Diaphorobacter ruginosibacter: one gene and its partners. The protein of the gene in region 1 binds, or shares a complex with, the protein of each later gene. Links are inferred from orthologs where the notes say so. Each region holds a gene or a part of one and is shown in the gene's direction. Other genes may lie near its edges. The genes, in order: accD, H9K76_RS14245 and accB.

The links.
Region 2: the proteins of accD (region 1) and H9K76_RS14245 are in contact, whole or in part, in a solved structure (PDB 8UXZ), measured with the Escherichia coli proteins. The link is inferred for Diaphorobacter ruginosibacter from one-to-one orthologs.
Region 3: the proteins of accD (region 1) and accB are in contact, whole or in part, in a solved structure (PDB 8UXZ), measured with the Escherichia coli proteins. The link is inferred for Diaphorobacter ruginosibacter from one-to-one orthologs.

What each region holds. Positions count from the first base shown.
Region 1 is NZ_CP060714.1:3,807,046-3,811,643, forward strand. The notes cover bases 920-3,789. They hold accD (acetyl-CoA carboxylase, carboxyltransferase subunit beta), read left to right. Parts: upstream 920-1,853; coding sequence 1,854-2,726; downstream 2,727-3,789. Other genes in these bases: trpB (tryptophan synthase subunit beta), read left to right, coding at 920-984; trpA (tryptophan synthase subunit alpha), read left to right, coding at 981-1,790; H9K76_RS17325 (glutathione S-transferase family protein), read right to left, coding at 2,855-3,508; H9K76_RS17330 (YggT family protein), read right to left, coding at 3,594-3,789. In the rest of the region: more of trpB, read left to right, coding at 1-919; more of H9K76_RS17330, read right to left, coding at 3,790-4,157; H9K76_RS17335 (LON peptidase substrate-binding domain-containing protein), read left to right, coding at 4,243-4,598.
Region 2 is NZ_CP060714.1:3,135,804-3,140,467, reverse strand. Bases 848-3,783 are described here. They hold H9K76_RS14245 (acetyl-CoA carboxylase carboxyltransferase subunit alpha), read left to right. Parts: upstream 848-1,794; coding sequence 1,795-2,772; downstream 2,773-3,783. Other genes in these bases: tilS (tRNA lysidine(34) synthetase TilS), read left to right, coding at 2,894-3,783; H9K76_RS14250 (DNA-3-methyladenine glycosylase family protein), read left to right, coding at 1,003-1,659; cysS (cysteine--tRNA ligase), read left to right, coding at 848-928. Also shown: more of cysS, read left to right, coding at 1-847; more of tilS, read left to right, coding at 3,784-3,841; H9K76_RS14235 (aspartate kinase), read left to right, coding at 3,950-4,664. UniProt on the Escherichia coli protein: Component of the acetyl coenzyme A carboxylase (ACC) complex. First, biotin carboxylase catalyzes the carboxylation of biotin on its carrier protein (BCCP) and then the CO(2) group is transferred by the carboxyltransferase to acetyl-CoA to form malonyl-CoA.
Region 3 is NZ_CP060714.1:4,310,405-4,315,040, reverse strand. Bases 192-3,099 are described here. They hold accB (acetyl-CoA carboxylase biotin carboxyl carrier protein), read left to right. Parts: upstream 192-1,367; coding sequence 1,368-1,832; downstream 1,833-3,099. Other genes in these bases: accC (acetyl-CoA carboxylase biotin carboxylase subunit), read left to right, coding at 1,843-3,099; H9K76_RS19560 (TlpA disulfide reductase family protein), read left to right, coding at 672-1,256; H9K76_RS19565 (hypothetical protein), read left to right, coding at 192-613. In the rest of the region: more of H9K76_RS19565, read left to right, coding at 17-191; more of accC, read left to right, coding at 3,100-3,192; prmA (50S ribosomal protein L11 methyltransferase), read left to right, coding at 3,308-4,198; H9K76_RS19535 (DUF3426 domain-containing protein), read left to right, coding at 4,604-4,636. UniProt on the Escherichia coli protein: This protein is a component of the acetyl coenzyme A carboxylase complex; first, biotin carboxylase catalyzes the carboxylation of the carrier protein and then the transcarboxylase transfers the carboxyl group to form malonyl-CoA.

The sequences.
Region 1 (4,598 bases):
GTGATCGGCCAGGCCATGCTCGCCAAGCGCATGGGCAAGCCGCGCATCATTGCCGAGACCGGCGCGGGCCAGCACGGCGTCGCCACGGCAACGATCTGCGCGCGTTACGGCCTCGAGTGCATCGTCTACATGGGCGCCGAGGACGTGAAGCGCCAAAGCCCCAATGTCTACCGCATGAAGCTGCTGGGCGCGACCGTCGTGCCCGTGGAATCCGGCAGCAAGACGCTCAAGGATGCGCTCAACGAAGCCATGCGGGACTGGGTGGCCAACGTGGACAACACGTTCTACATCATCGGTACCGTGGCCGGCCCGCACCCCTATCCCATGATGGTGCGCGACTTCCAGAGCGTCATCGGCAAGGAATGCCTCACGCAGATGCCAGAGATGCTCAAGGACCAGCAGATCGCTGCCGAGCAGCCCGATGCCGTGGTCGCCTGCGTCGGCGGCGGCAGCAATGCCATGGGCATCTTCCACCCCTACATTCCGTTCGAGAACACGCGCCTGATCGGCGTGGAGGCGGCGGGCGAAGGCCTCGACAGCGGCAAGCACTCGGCTTCGCTGCAGCGCGGCTCCTCGGGCGTGCTGCACGGCAACCGCACCTTCATCCTGCAGAACGAGGACGGCCAGATCACCGAAACCCACAGCATCAGCGCGGGCCTGGACTACCCCGGCGTCGGTCCCGAGCACGCGTGGCTGCAGGAGATCAAGCGCGCTCAGTATGTCGGCATCACCGACCAGGAAGCGCTGGATGCATTCCACCACCTGTGCCGCGCGGAGGGCATCATCCCGGCACTGGAGTCGAGCCATGCGTTCGCCTATGCCATGAAGCTGGCCAGGGAGATGCGCAAGGACCAGTCCATCCTCGTGTGCCTGTCGGGCCGCGGCGACAAGGACATCGGCACCGTGGCCGACCTCACCGGCGGCGATTACTACGACCGCCCGAGCATGCGCGGTCTCACAGTCAAGGGAGGGCCTGCGGCATGAATCGCATCGCCACCACATTCGAAAAATTGCAATCCGAAGGCCGCAAGGCACTCATTCCCTACATCACGGCGGGCTATCCGTTCGCCGCCATCACGCCGTCGCTCATGCACGGCATGGTGGAGGCCGGTGCCGACGTGATCGAGCTGGGCGTGCCGTTCTCCGACCCGATGGCCGACGGCCCGGTCATCCAGAAGGCCGGCGACCGTGCGATCGCCAATGGCGTGAACCTCAGGCAGGTGCTCGCCTACGTGCGCGAGTTCCGCCAGAAGAACCAGACCACGCCCGTCGTGCTCATGGGCTATGCCAATCCGGTGGAACGCTACGACCAGAACCATGGCGCTGATGCGTTCGTCAACGACGCCGCAGAGGCCGGAGTCGACGGCGTGCTGATCGTCGACTACCCGCCCGAGGAGTGCGAGGAGTTCGCCGCCAAGCTGCGCGCCAGGGGCATGGACCTGATCTTCCTGCTCGCCCCCACCAGCACGCCCGAGCGCATGCAGCAGGTCGCGCGCATCGCCAGCGGCTACGTCTACTACGTCTCGCTCAAGGGCGTGACCGGCTCGGGCGCCCTCGACACCTCCGCCGTGGAAGCCATGCTGCCCCGGATCCGCGAGCATGTGAAGATCCCGGTCGGCGTGGGCTTCGGCATCCGCGACGCGCAAACCGCGCAGACCCTGTCCAGGTTCTCCGACGCGGTCATCATCGGCAGCAAGATCATCCAGCTGCTCGAAGACCAGCCGCACGAGAAAGTCATTCCCCTGACCGTTGATTTCCTGCGCGGCGTGCGCAAGGCAATGGACGCATAATCCATCCCTTGCGTTTTCATTTTTTCACAAAGTGAAAACGCCGAAGAATTGCAAAGGAAACCTATGTCCTGGCTCGAAAAACTGCTGCCATCGAAGATTCAACAGACAGACCCCGCGGAGCGTCGCCAGATGCCCGAGGGCCTGTGGATCAAGTGCCCCAGCTGCGAATCCGTGCTGTACAAGGCCGACCTGGAACACAACCAGATGGTCTGCCCCACCTGCGGCCACCACCACCGCATCGGCGCGCGCGCGCGCCTGGATGCCTTCCTGGACCAGGAAGGCCGCTACGAGATCGGCCAGGAAGTCCTGCCGGTCGACCCGCTCAAGTTCAAGGACAGCCGCAAGTACCCCGAGCGCCTGAAGGAAGCGCTGGAGCACACTGGCGAAACCGACGCGCTGGTCGTCATGGGCGGTGCGGTCAAGAGCGTGAACGTGGTCGCTGCCTGCTTTGAGTTCGAGTTCATGGGCGGCTCCATGGGCTCCGTGGTCGGCGAGCGCTTCGTGCGCGGCGTGGAAACCGCCATCGAGCAGAAGGTGCCGTTCATCTGCTTCACCGCCACCGGTGGTGCGCGCATGCAGGAAGGCCTGCTCTCGCTTATGCAGATGGCCAAGACCAATGCGGCGCTCACGCGCCTGGCGAAGAAGGGCCTGCCCTATATCAGTGTGCTGACCGACCCGACCATGGGCGGTGTCTCCGCCGGCTTCGCATTCGTCGGCGACATCGTGATTGCCGAGCCCAAGGCCCTGATCGGCTTCGCCGGCCCGCGCGTGATCGAATCCACAGTGCGTGTGAAGCTGCCCGAAGGCTTCCAGCGTGCCGAGTTCCTGCAGACCAAGGGTGCCGTCGACTTCATCTGCGACCGCCGCGAGCTGCGCCAGACCATCGCCCAGTCGCTGGCGATGCTGCAGCGCCTGCCGGTGGATGCCGTGGCCTGACCTGCCGCGCATTCCGCAGCAGTTTCTCCTGCAAGACGCCGTCCCCCGATCACGGGAGACGGCGTTTTTTCATTCTCGCAGGGGAGCTGGAGATGATGGCTGGGCTGGGTGGTACGGAGTGCCTCCCCCTACACCCACGGCTCGGCAAGCCCCTCCGTCTGGATCGCACGCCGGATCGCCGGTCGCTCCAGCATCCGCTGCAAATACGAACCCAGCAACGGCCTGGTGCGCGCCGGCCTCGCGAAGCCCCTGGTCCATCGGCAGAGCATGAACACATAGGGATCCAGGATCGTGTACTGCGCCCCGAGCAGCCAGGGGCCGCCGCTCGCTTGAAGCCGCGACTCCAGCTGATCCAGCATGAGGCCCACATTCGACTCCGCATGCGCCTTCACCTGGCTGGCGCCGACCACGTTGCCGGCATCCACCGAACGCTCGGGATAGAAATACACAATCAATGCCGCTTGCAGCGTGTTCGTGAGCCACATGAGCCACTTGTACAGTTCGGCCCGTTCGGGCGTCGCCAAAGAGGGCGCCATGCTGCTTTCGGGATGCGTGTCGGCCAGATGGAGGCAAATGGCTGCCGTCTCGTACAGCACCATGTCACCGTCAAGCAATACCGGAATCAATCCGTTCGGGTTCAGTCGCAGATAGTCTGCCGACTTGTGCGCATTCAGCTTGCGATCGACGAGCACCAGTTCGAAAGGCTGCCCGATTTCCTCCAGGACCATGTGGGGAGCCATGCTGGCGTTGCCAGGGTAATAGAACAGTTTCTTGGTGGCCATGGGGATGAACGTCGATTGCTGTTTCACGGATTGTCTTGCACCTTGTGGCGCTTCGACCGGCTGCCTGATGATCCGTCGGACATACTTACGCAGCGGCAATGCCCATCAGGCTCATCTGCAGGTGCCCGAGGACGATCATCACGACCTGCAGGAGAATCAGCGCCACGAGCGACGAGAAATCGATGCCCCCCATCAGCGGCACATAGCGGCGGATCGGCCGCAGCAGCGGCTCGCACAGCCTGTCGATCACGCCGCTGATGGGAGAGCGTGTCTGCACCCACGAGAGCACCGCATGGGCGATCACCAGCCCCATCATGCCCGTCACCGCCACGCGCAGCACGCCGAAGACGGCCAGCAGCAGGATCACGACGACATTGGAGAAGCCCTGCGATACCAGCAGCGCGAGGACCACGAACTGCACCAGTTGCGCGAGGAACGCCCCCATCAGGCACGACAGGTCGACGCGCCCCGAGGAGGGAAGCACCTTGCGCAGCGGCATCACCAGCCAGTTGCTCAGCACGAACACCAGTTGCCCCACGGGGTTGGAAAACGGAATACGCTGCATCTGCATGTACAGGCGCAGCAGGCACGCGCCCGTGACCAGGCCGCAGCCGATGTCCAGCAACAGGGAGATGATTTGAAAAAGCATGACTTTGCAACTAAAAGTATGTCCACAGGCCGACATCGCCTGCACTACGTGGGATGATAGCGAGGCATACCGCGATCCACCTCCCATGTCCCAACAACTCACCCTGTCTTCCCTGCCTTTGTTTCCGCTGAATACCGTGCTCTTTCCCGGCGGCGAGCTTGCGCTGCGCGTGTTTGAGGTGCGCTATCTCGACATGGTGCGCAAGTGCCACCACGCCGGCGCGCCCTTCGGCGTGGTCGCGTTGTCCAGCGGTTCCGAAGTCCGCAAGGCAGGGGCGCCCGAGGAGCAGCTCTACGCCACCGGAACGCTGGCCACCATCGAAGAGCTGCAATCGCCGCAGGCGGGGTTGCTGGCCGTGCGCTGCAAGGGAGGCGACCGTTTCCAGATCGTGGAGCAGCGCCTGCTCGGTCACGGCCTGTGGGTCGCCGACGTGCGCATCAT
Region 2 (4,664 bases), 670 kb from region 1 along the record:
CGGCAAGCTTTCGGGCAAGTCGCTCGACGAGCTGCATGCGGGCGAGCGCGTGGCGGTGCTCGACGGCAAGGAAGACCCGCTCGACTTCGTGCTCTGGAAGACGGCCAAGCCCACCGAGCCTGCCGAAGCCAAGTGGGATGGCGCGTACGGCCTGGGCCGTCCGGGCTGGCACATCGAATGCTCGGCCATGAGCTGCGAGCTGCTGGGCGAGACGTTCGACATCCATGCCGGCGGCGCCGACCTGCAGTTCCCGCATCACGAAAACGAGATTGCGCAGAGCGAGGGTGCGAACGGCAAGCCACTGGCCATCACCTGGATGCACAACGGCTTCATCAACGTGGACAACGAGAAGATGTCCAAGTCGCTGGGCAATTTCTTCACGATCCGCGATGTGCTCAAGGAATACGACGCCGAGACCGTGCGCTTCTTCGTGGTGCGCGCGCACTACCGCAGTCCGCTGAACTACAGCGACGTGCACCTGGACGATGCGCGCAATGCGCTCAAGCGCCTCTACACGGCGCTGAGCCTGGTACCGGCGGCAGAGGTTGCATCGATCGACTGGACGAATCCCTATGCTGCGCGCTTCAAGGCCGCCATGGACGAGGACTTCGGCACGCCCGAGGCGGTGGCCGTGCTGTTCGACCTGGCGGGTGAGGTCAACCGTGGCAAGTCCTCCGAGGCGGCGGGCCTGCTCAAGGCGCTGGGTGGCGTGATCGGGCTGTTGCAGGCCGACCCGCAGGGCTTCCTGCAGTCCGGTGCGTCGACCGCACTGGACTCCGCAGCCATCGAGGCCCAGATCGCGGCGCGCGCCGCGGCCAAGGCGGCCAAGAATTGGGCAGAGGCCGATCGCATCCGCAAGGAACTGCTGGAGCAGGGCGTTGTGCTGAAGGACTCCGCCGCGGGCACGACCTGGGAGGCGGCGCAGTGAAGAGCAGCAGTTTTCCTGTCGGCAGCGGGCCGGCAGAGGTGCCCGCAACGGCCTCGGTGGGAGTGCATTGATCAATGGTCACTACCAAGAAGACGCCGGATGACAGTACCGCCAGCCTCAAGCCGCCCAGTTACTGGCAGGAAGCCTGCAAGCACCTGATGAAGAAGGACCGCGTGATGCGGCGCCTGATTCCCCAGTTGGGCGACGTCTCGCTCACGCTGCGCGGCGATGCTTTCACCACGCTGGCACGCAGCATCGTGGGTCAGCAGGTCTCGGTTGCTTCCGCTCAGCGTGTCTGGGAGAAGTTTGCGCTGCTCCATGCCGAGATGACGCCCAGCAACGTGCTGCTGCTGAAGGTGGACGACATGCGCGCCTCGGGCCTGTCGGCCCGCAAGGTGGAGTACATCGTCGATCTCGCGCTGCACTTCGACAGCGGCCGGCTGCATGTGAAGGAGTGGGACGGCATGTCCGACGAGGCGATCATCGCCGAACTGATCGCCATCCGTGGCATCAGCCGCTGGACCGCGGACATGTTCCTGCTGTTCCACCTGGGTCGTCCCAACGTGCTTCCGCTTGATGACCCCACTCTGCTGCAAGGTATCAGCAACCAGTATTTCTCGGGTGAGCCGGTCAGCCGAAGCGATGCCCGTGAGGTGGCCGAAGCATGGAAGCCCTGGTGCAGTGTCGCAAGTTGGTATATTTGGAGATCGCTTGCTCCGATGCCAGTTTGATGCTGGCTATTGATCTGCGCTTATCAATGTCAATGCGCAGAGTGCCTCAAGAGGTCTGAATCCCCGCCCTTCAGCGGAACAGGAACAGCAAGCACCCGGAGCAGTTTGGGTCTACAGTGCCCAAGGAGAATTACGTTGGCTAAAAAAACATTTCTGGATTTCGAGCAACCTATCGCGGAGCTGGAGTCCAAGATCGACGAACTGCGCTACGTCCAGAACGAAAGCGCGGTGGACATCTCCGAGGAGATCGATCAGCTCAGCAAGAAGAGCCACCAGCTCACCAAGGACATCTACAGCGACCTGACGCCGTGGCAGATCACCAAGATCGCACGCCACCCCGAGCGCCCCTACACCATGGACTATGTCCGCGAGATCTTTACCGATTTCGTGGAAATGCATGGTGATCGCCACTTCGCCGATGACCTGTCGATCGTCGGTGGTCTTGCACGCTTCAATGGCCATGCCTGCATGGTGATCGGCCAGCAGAAGGGCCGCGACACCAAGGAGCGCGCCGCGCGCAACTTCGGCATGAGCCGTCCCGAAGGCTACCGCAAGGCCCTGCGCCTGATGAAGACCGCAGAGAAGTTCAAGCTGCCGGTGTTCACCTTCGTCGACACTCCCGGTGCCTATCCGGGCATCGACGCCGAGGAGCGCGGCCAGTCCGAGGCCATCGGCCGCAACATCTTCGAGATGGCGCAGCTGGAAGTGCCCATCATCACCACGGTGATCGGCGAGGGCGGTTCGGGCGGCGCGCTGGCGATCTCGGTGGCCGACCAGGTCATCATGCTGCAGTACTCGGTCTACTCCGTGATCAGCCCGGAAGGCTGTGCATCCATTCTCTGGAAGACCAGCGACAAGGCGCAGGAAGCCGCGGACGCGATGGGCATCACCGCCCACCGACTGAAGGCACTGGGCCTGATCGACAAGATCGTCAACGAACCCGTGGGCGGTGCGCACCGCGACCACAAGCAGATGGCTTCGTTCCTGAAGCGTGCGCTGGGTGATGCCTATCGCCAGTTGGCCGACCTCAAGCCCAAGGAACTGCTGGATCGCCGCTACGAGCGCGTGCAGAGCTACGGCAGGTTCAACGATACCAAGGCGGAAAACGCCTGACCGGACGGTAATCCGGTCATCGCGCTTGATGCTGCATCGGCCCTTCGGGGCCGTTGGTGTTTCTGAAGCTCCCGGCTAGAGCACCCCGCTTTGAGCCGATATTTCCCGACACGACAATCCCATGGCCCTGTCCTTCGAGTCCGCCCTGCAGTCCTTCAAGCCCGCGCTGCCCCTGGCCGTGGGACTGAGTGGAGGTGCCGATTCGAGCGCCTTGCTCGTGGCCTGCGCGCGCCGCTGGCCGGGCCGGGTACAAGCATTCCATGTCCATCATGGCCTGCAGGCGGCGGCCGATACCTTCGAGGCGCATTGCCGGACGCTGTGCGACACGCTCGGCGTCCCGCTGCATGTCAGCCATGTGGATGCCAGGAACGCCGCAGGCCAGAGCCCGGAGGATGCGGCCCGGCAGGCGCGCTATGGCGCATTCGAGGCGCTGTTGCTGGACGCGCCGGAGATCCGCGGCATCGCCCTCGCGCAACACGCCGACGATCAGGTCGAAACCATCCTGCTCGCGCTGTCGCGTGGTGCGGGCGTGGCCGGGCTGGCGGCCATGCCTGCGCAATGGCTGCGCGCCGGTGCGCAAGGCGTGCAGTGGTATCGCCCGCTGCTCGGCACGAGCGCCGTGGAAATCCGCAGCTGGCTCGACCGGCAGGGCATTGCATATGTGGAGGACCCGACCAACGCGGACGAGCGCTATACGCGCAATCGCATCCGCAAGCATGTATTGCCGGCGCTTGAGCAGACGTTTCCCCAGTTTCGCGAGACCTTCGGCCGCAGCGCGGACAACGCAGCGCAGGCGGCGCAACTGCTCGACGAGCTTGCCCAGATCGATCTGGAGCGCGTGGGCCATCCCCCGTCCATCAAGGCCTTGCAGGCCCTGAGCCGCGCGCGCCAGGCCAATGTCCTGCGGCATTGGCTCAAGCATGTACATGCCACCACGCCGAGCTCCGCGCAGCTCGGTGAACTGCTTGACCAGCTCGCGGCGTGCACCACGCGCGGCCACAGGATCCACCTCAAGACGGGGCGTGGTTACATACAGAGAAAAGACGGCGTCCTCGATTGGTACAATTAGCAGGTTTTGGATTCAACTTTTTGTACGAAACGTCGGCGCGCCAAGCCAAAACAGCCCTCAGTCCGTTTGCGCCGTGATTGAAAAAAGTTTCGTCGCCCCGAAAATTCCATGGCACTGATCGTTCATAAATACGGCGGCACCTCGATGGGCTCGACAGAGCGCATCCGCAATGTCGCAAAGCGCGTGGCCAAGTGGGCGCGGGCCGGCCACCAGATGGTGGTGGTGCCCAGCGCCATGAGTGGTGAAACCAACCGCCTGCTGGGCCTGGCCAAAGAGCTGGCTCCCTCGCGCGCCGCCACGGCCTATCATCGTGAGCTGGACATGCTGGCCGCCACTGGCGAGCAGGCTTCGTCCGCGCTGCTGGCCATTGCAATGCAGGCCGAAGGCCTCGAGTCTGTGAGCTTCACCGGCTGGCAAGTGCCTGTGCGCACCGACAGCTCGTTCACGAAGGCTCGCATCGAGTCCATTGACGACAAGCGCGTGCGTGCCGAACTGGACGCAGGCAAGGTGGTGATCGTGACCGGCTTCCAGGGTATCGACCCCGAAGGCCATATCACCACGCTCGGCCGGGGCGGCTCGGACACCTCCGCCGTGGCGATCGCTGCCGCCATGAAAGCCTCCGAATGCCTGATCTACACCGACGTGGATGGCGTGTACACCACCGACCCGCGCGTGGTGCCCGAGGCTCGCCGCCTCGCGACGCTCAGCTTCGAGGAAATGCTTGAAATGGCGAGTCTGGGCAGCAAGGTGCTGCAGATCCGCTCCGTCGAATTCGCCGGCAAGTACAAGGTGCCGCTGCGCGTGCTCTCCAGCTTCACGCCCG
Region 3 (4,636 bases), 500 kb from region 1 along the record:
GAACAGGATTGCCGCCATGAATGACGCTCTTGCCACCGAAATTGCGAATGCCGCCGCACGCCTTGTGGTCGAAGAGGGCCTGGAGTGGGGGCCTGCCAAGCGCCGTGCGGTCAAGCAACTGGGACTGCCGCACCGCACGCAGCTGCCGGACAACGATCTGGTGGAAGATGCCGTGCGTGAGTACATCGGCCTGTTCTGCGCGGACACCCAGCCCACCGAACTGCGCGCATTGCGCCAGCTGGCCCTGGTCTGGATGGAGCGCATGCGCGACTTTCGCCCCTATCTGGCAGGGGCGGTCTGGCATGGCACGGCCACCCGGCTGTCCGACGTATATATACAGATGTTCTGCGATGACCCCAAATCGGCAGAGATCTGCCTGATCGATCATCACGTGGAATACGAGCCCCGGTCCGTGACGGGCTTTCGCGGGGAGCTGGTGGACGCGCTGAGCGTGAGCAGTCTCTCGCCGGAGCTCGCAGAGCACATCGGCGTGCACCTGATGGTCTATGACCTCGACGACCTGCGTGGTGCGCTCAAGCCGGACGCGCGCGGCAGGCTGCCGCGCGGCGACCTGGAGGCCGTGCGTGCGCTGCTGGCGCGGCCCGATGCCTGAGAGCGCAACCATCCTCGATACCCCGACTGCACTTTCCGAATTTTCCGAGACCCCTCACATGTCCACTCCCGCCGAACCAGAAGCCGCTGCTACCCCGTCCACCGTTGCCGGCGATTCGTCCGTGTCGCGCCGCCGCTGGCTGATGACGGGTGCCGGTGTGGCCGCCGCCGCTGCGGGAGCCGGCCTGGCGTGGTGGAGGCTGCAGCCGCATGCCGTGGAGGATGGAGTGGCCGCATCGTTCTGGAATGCGTCGATGGAGACATTGGATGGCGCTACCCTGACGATGCGCAAATTCCATGGCCGCCCGCTGCTGCTGAACTTCTGGGCCACGTGGTGCCCGCCCTGTGTCGAGGAACTGCCGCTGCTCAACCGATTCTTTACCGAACATGCCGGCAAGGGCTTTCAAGTGTTGGGATTGGCCATCGATCAACCGGCAGCCGTACGAAAGTTCCTGGACCGTACGCCACTTGATTTCCCCATTGCGCTGGCTGGATTGGCGGGAACGGATCTGGGCCGCGCACTCGGAAACGACGCGGGGGGGCTGCCGTTTTCTGTTCTGTTCGGTAAAGATGGGAACATCTTGCAGCGTAAAATGGGACAATTGAACGAACAAGACATGCTGCAATGGACTTTGCAGGTCTGAGAAGCCCCTCATTCCCTGCTGGAGTTGCAGATATTTGCGCTTAGTTCGATGCAATAGGCTGAAATTGGGGTAAATTTGCGCCCCATTCTGTTTCTAGCCGTTGGAGCTCCCATGGATTTGCGAAAACTTAAAACCCTCATCGACCTGGTGTCCGAGTCGAACGTCTCTGAACTCGAGATCACCGAAGCCGAGGGCAAAGTGCGCATTGTCAAAGGCGGTGGTGCCGTGGTGCAGCAGGTGGTTGCTGCGCCGATGATGGCCCAGCCCATGGCGGCAGCGCCTGCCGTCGCGGCTGCTGCCCCGGCAGCCGAAGCTGCAGCGCCTGCAGCTGCAGCGCCTGCGGGACATTCCGTCAAGTCGCCGATGGTCGGCACGTTCTACCGCTCGGCCAGCCCTGGAGCCAAGCCGTTCGTCGAGATCGGCGCCCAGGTCAAGGAAGGCGACACGCTGTGCATCATCGAGGCGATGAAGATCCTCAACGAGATCGAGGCCGACAAGTCCGGCACGGTGACCCGCGTGCTGGCCGAGAACGGTCAGGCGGTCGAGTACGGTCAGTCCCTGTTCGTGATCGAGTGAAGCGACACGCATGTTCAAGAAAATCCTAGTTGCCAACCGCGGTGAAATCGCCCTGCGAATTCAGCGCGCGTGCCGCGAGCTGGGCGTCAAGGCGGTGATGGTCTACTCCGAGGCCGATCGCGATGCCAAGTACGTCAAGCTCGCAGAGGAAGCGGTCTGCATCGGCCCCGCGCCGTCCGCGCTTTCCTACCTGAATATGCCGGCCATCATTTCCGCTGCGGAAGTGACGGACGCAGAAGCCATCCATCCAGGCTATGGCTTCCTCTCCGAGAACGCCGACTTTGCCGAGCGTGTGGAGAAGAGCGGTTTCCAGTTCATCGGCCCCACGCCAGAATCCATCCGCATCATGGGCGACAAGGTGTCGGCCAAGCAGGCGATGATCCGCGCGGGCGTGCCCTGCGTCCCGGGCTCGGACGGCGAACTGCCCGATGATCCGGTGGCGATCCGCCGCATTGCGCGCTCGGTCGGCTATCCCGTGATCATCAAGGCCGCAGGCGGCGGCGGTGGCCGCGGCATGCGTGTGGTGCACACCGAGGCCGCGCTGGTCAACGCCGTGCAGATGACCAAGGCCGAGGCGGGCACCGCATTCGGCAATCCGGCCGTGTACATGGAGAAGTTCCTCCAGAACCCGCGCCACATTGAAATCCAGGTCATCGCCGACAAGTTCAAGAACGCCGTGTATCTGGGCGAGCGCGACTGCTCGATGCAGCGCCGCCACCAGAAGGTGATCGAGGAAGCGCCGGCGCCGGGCATTCCGCGCAAGCTGATCGAGAAGATCGGCGAGCGCTGCGTGGCTGCCTGCAAGAAGATCGGCTACCGCGGCGCGGGCACGTTCGAGTTCCTGTACGAGAACGGCGAGTTCTACTTCATCGAGATGAACACCCGCGTGCAGGTGGAGCATCCGGTGACCGAGTGGATCACCGGCGTGGACATCGTGAAGACGCAGATCATGGTCGCCGCCGGCGAGAAGCTGCCGTTCACGCAGCGCCAGATCGAGATTCGCGGCCATGCCATCGAATGCCGCATCAACGCGGAAGATCCCTACAAGTTCACCCCGTCGCCGGGCCGTATCTCGATGTGGCATGCACCGGGCGGCCCCGGCGTGCGCGTGGATTCGCATGTCTACACGAACTACTTCGTGCCGCCGAACTACGACTCGATGATCGGCAAGCTCATCGTGCACGGCGATACCCGCGAGGAAGCGATCGCGCGCATGCGCACCGCGCTGCTCGAGACCGTGGTCGAGGGCATCAACACCAACGTGCCGCTGCATCGCGACCTGATGGTGGACGCCAAGTTCAATGCCGGCGGCACCAACATCCACTACCTGGAAGAGTGGCTCGCTCAGCGCAAGCGCTGATGCACCTCCTGTTCCGGCCGGCCTGCGCCCTGGTGCGCGGGTTCTGTTGAAATCGACATGCTGGCATCCATCCCGGATGCCGGCATGTTTTGCTTGAAAGATTGGGAGCCGCATCATGTATGAGCTGTCCTTGTTGTCCCCCGAAGAGCGCGTCGAGGATCTGAGCGAAGCGCTCGAGGCACTGGATGCCCTGAGCGTTTCGGTCGAAGACGCGGATGCGCAGACCGATGCCGAACAGGCGCTGTTCGGCGAGCCCGGCATGCCCGCACCCAAGGGCGGCTGGAACCGCAGCCGCGTCGTGGCGCTGTTCCAGACGCGCGAGCAGGGCGAGGAGGCGCAGCAGATCCTGCAGGTGCAGGACTTCTTCGAAGGCTGCAGCATCGTTGCACTGACGGAGGTGCAGGACCAGGACTGGGTGCGCATCACGCAGTCGCAGTTTGCGCCCGTCGACATCACCGAGGATTTCTGGATCGTGCCGTCGTGGCATGAGCCACCAGCCGCCGCGAAGCACTGCATCCGTCTCGACCCGGGACTGGCCTTCGGCACGGGCACGCATCCCACCACGCGGATGTGCCTGCGCTGGATCGCACGGCACGGACAAGAGGCAGGCGTGCTCGGCCGCGTGCTGGACTACGGCTGCGGCTCGGGCATCCTCGCGATCGGTGCGGCGAAGTTCGGCGCGAAAGACATCGATGCGGTCGATATCGACCAGGCGGCGGTCGACTCCACCATCGCCAATGCCTCGGCCAACAACGTCACGCTCAAGGCCGGACTGCCCGACAAGGCCGAGGGCCGCTACGACCTGGTGCTGGCCAACATTCTGGCCACGCCGCTGAAGGTGCTCGCACCCCTGTTGTGCGCGCATGTCGCGGAAGGCGGTGCGCTCGTGATGGCGGGCATCCTGGAGCGCCAGGAAGACGAGCTCAAGGAAGCCTACGCGCCCTGGCTGAAGCTCGGGGTCAGCGATCGCGAGGACGGCTGGATCTTGATGACGGCGCGTCGCTGACGCGTCGCGCGGGGCCGTGGCTGTTGCCTTTGCTTGCAGGCAGCGCCGATGGTGCCTGCCTGACGCTGCCCCTACAATGCAAAGCCGATGAGCCAGATAACGCGCTGCCCAGCCTGCAAGACAAGTTTCAGAGTTGTCGCCGACCAACTGAGAATCTCAGGGGGATGGGTGCGTTGTGGCCGCTGCAAGGAAATCTTCGATGCCTCCGCGCATCTGGTCGTGCCCCGCTCGCCTGCGGGCGAAGCGGTGAAGCCACCGCAACCCCTGCCGGTGCCGCAGGCCCCTGCTGCACCTGCGCTGGCTCAGGCCTCGACATCTTCGCCTGCGCCTTCCGCATCTGCTGCCATTGAGACTGCGGCAGTTCCTGTGGCCCCTCCTCCTTCTCCTCTTGTTTCGGCGCCTGCCTTGCAAGAGGGCCACGAGCAGGTGCCCAGTCGT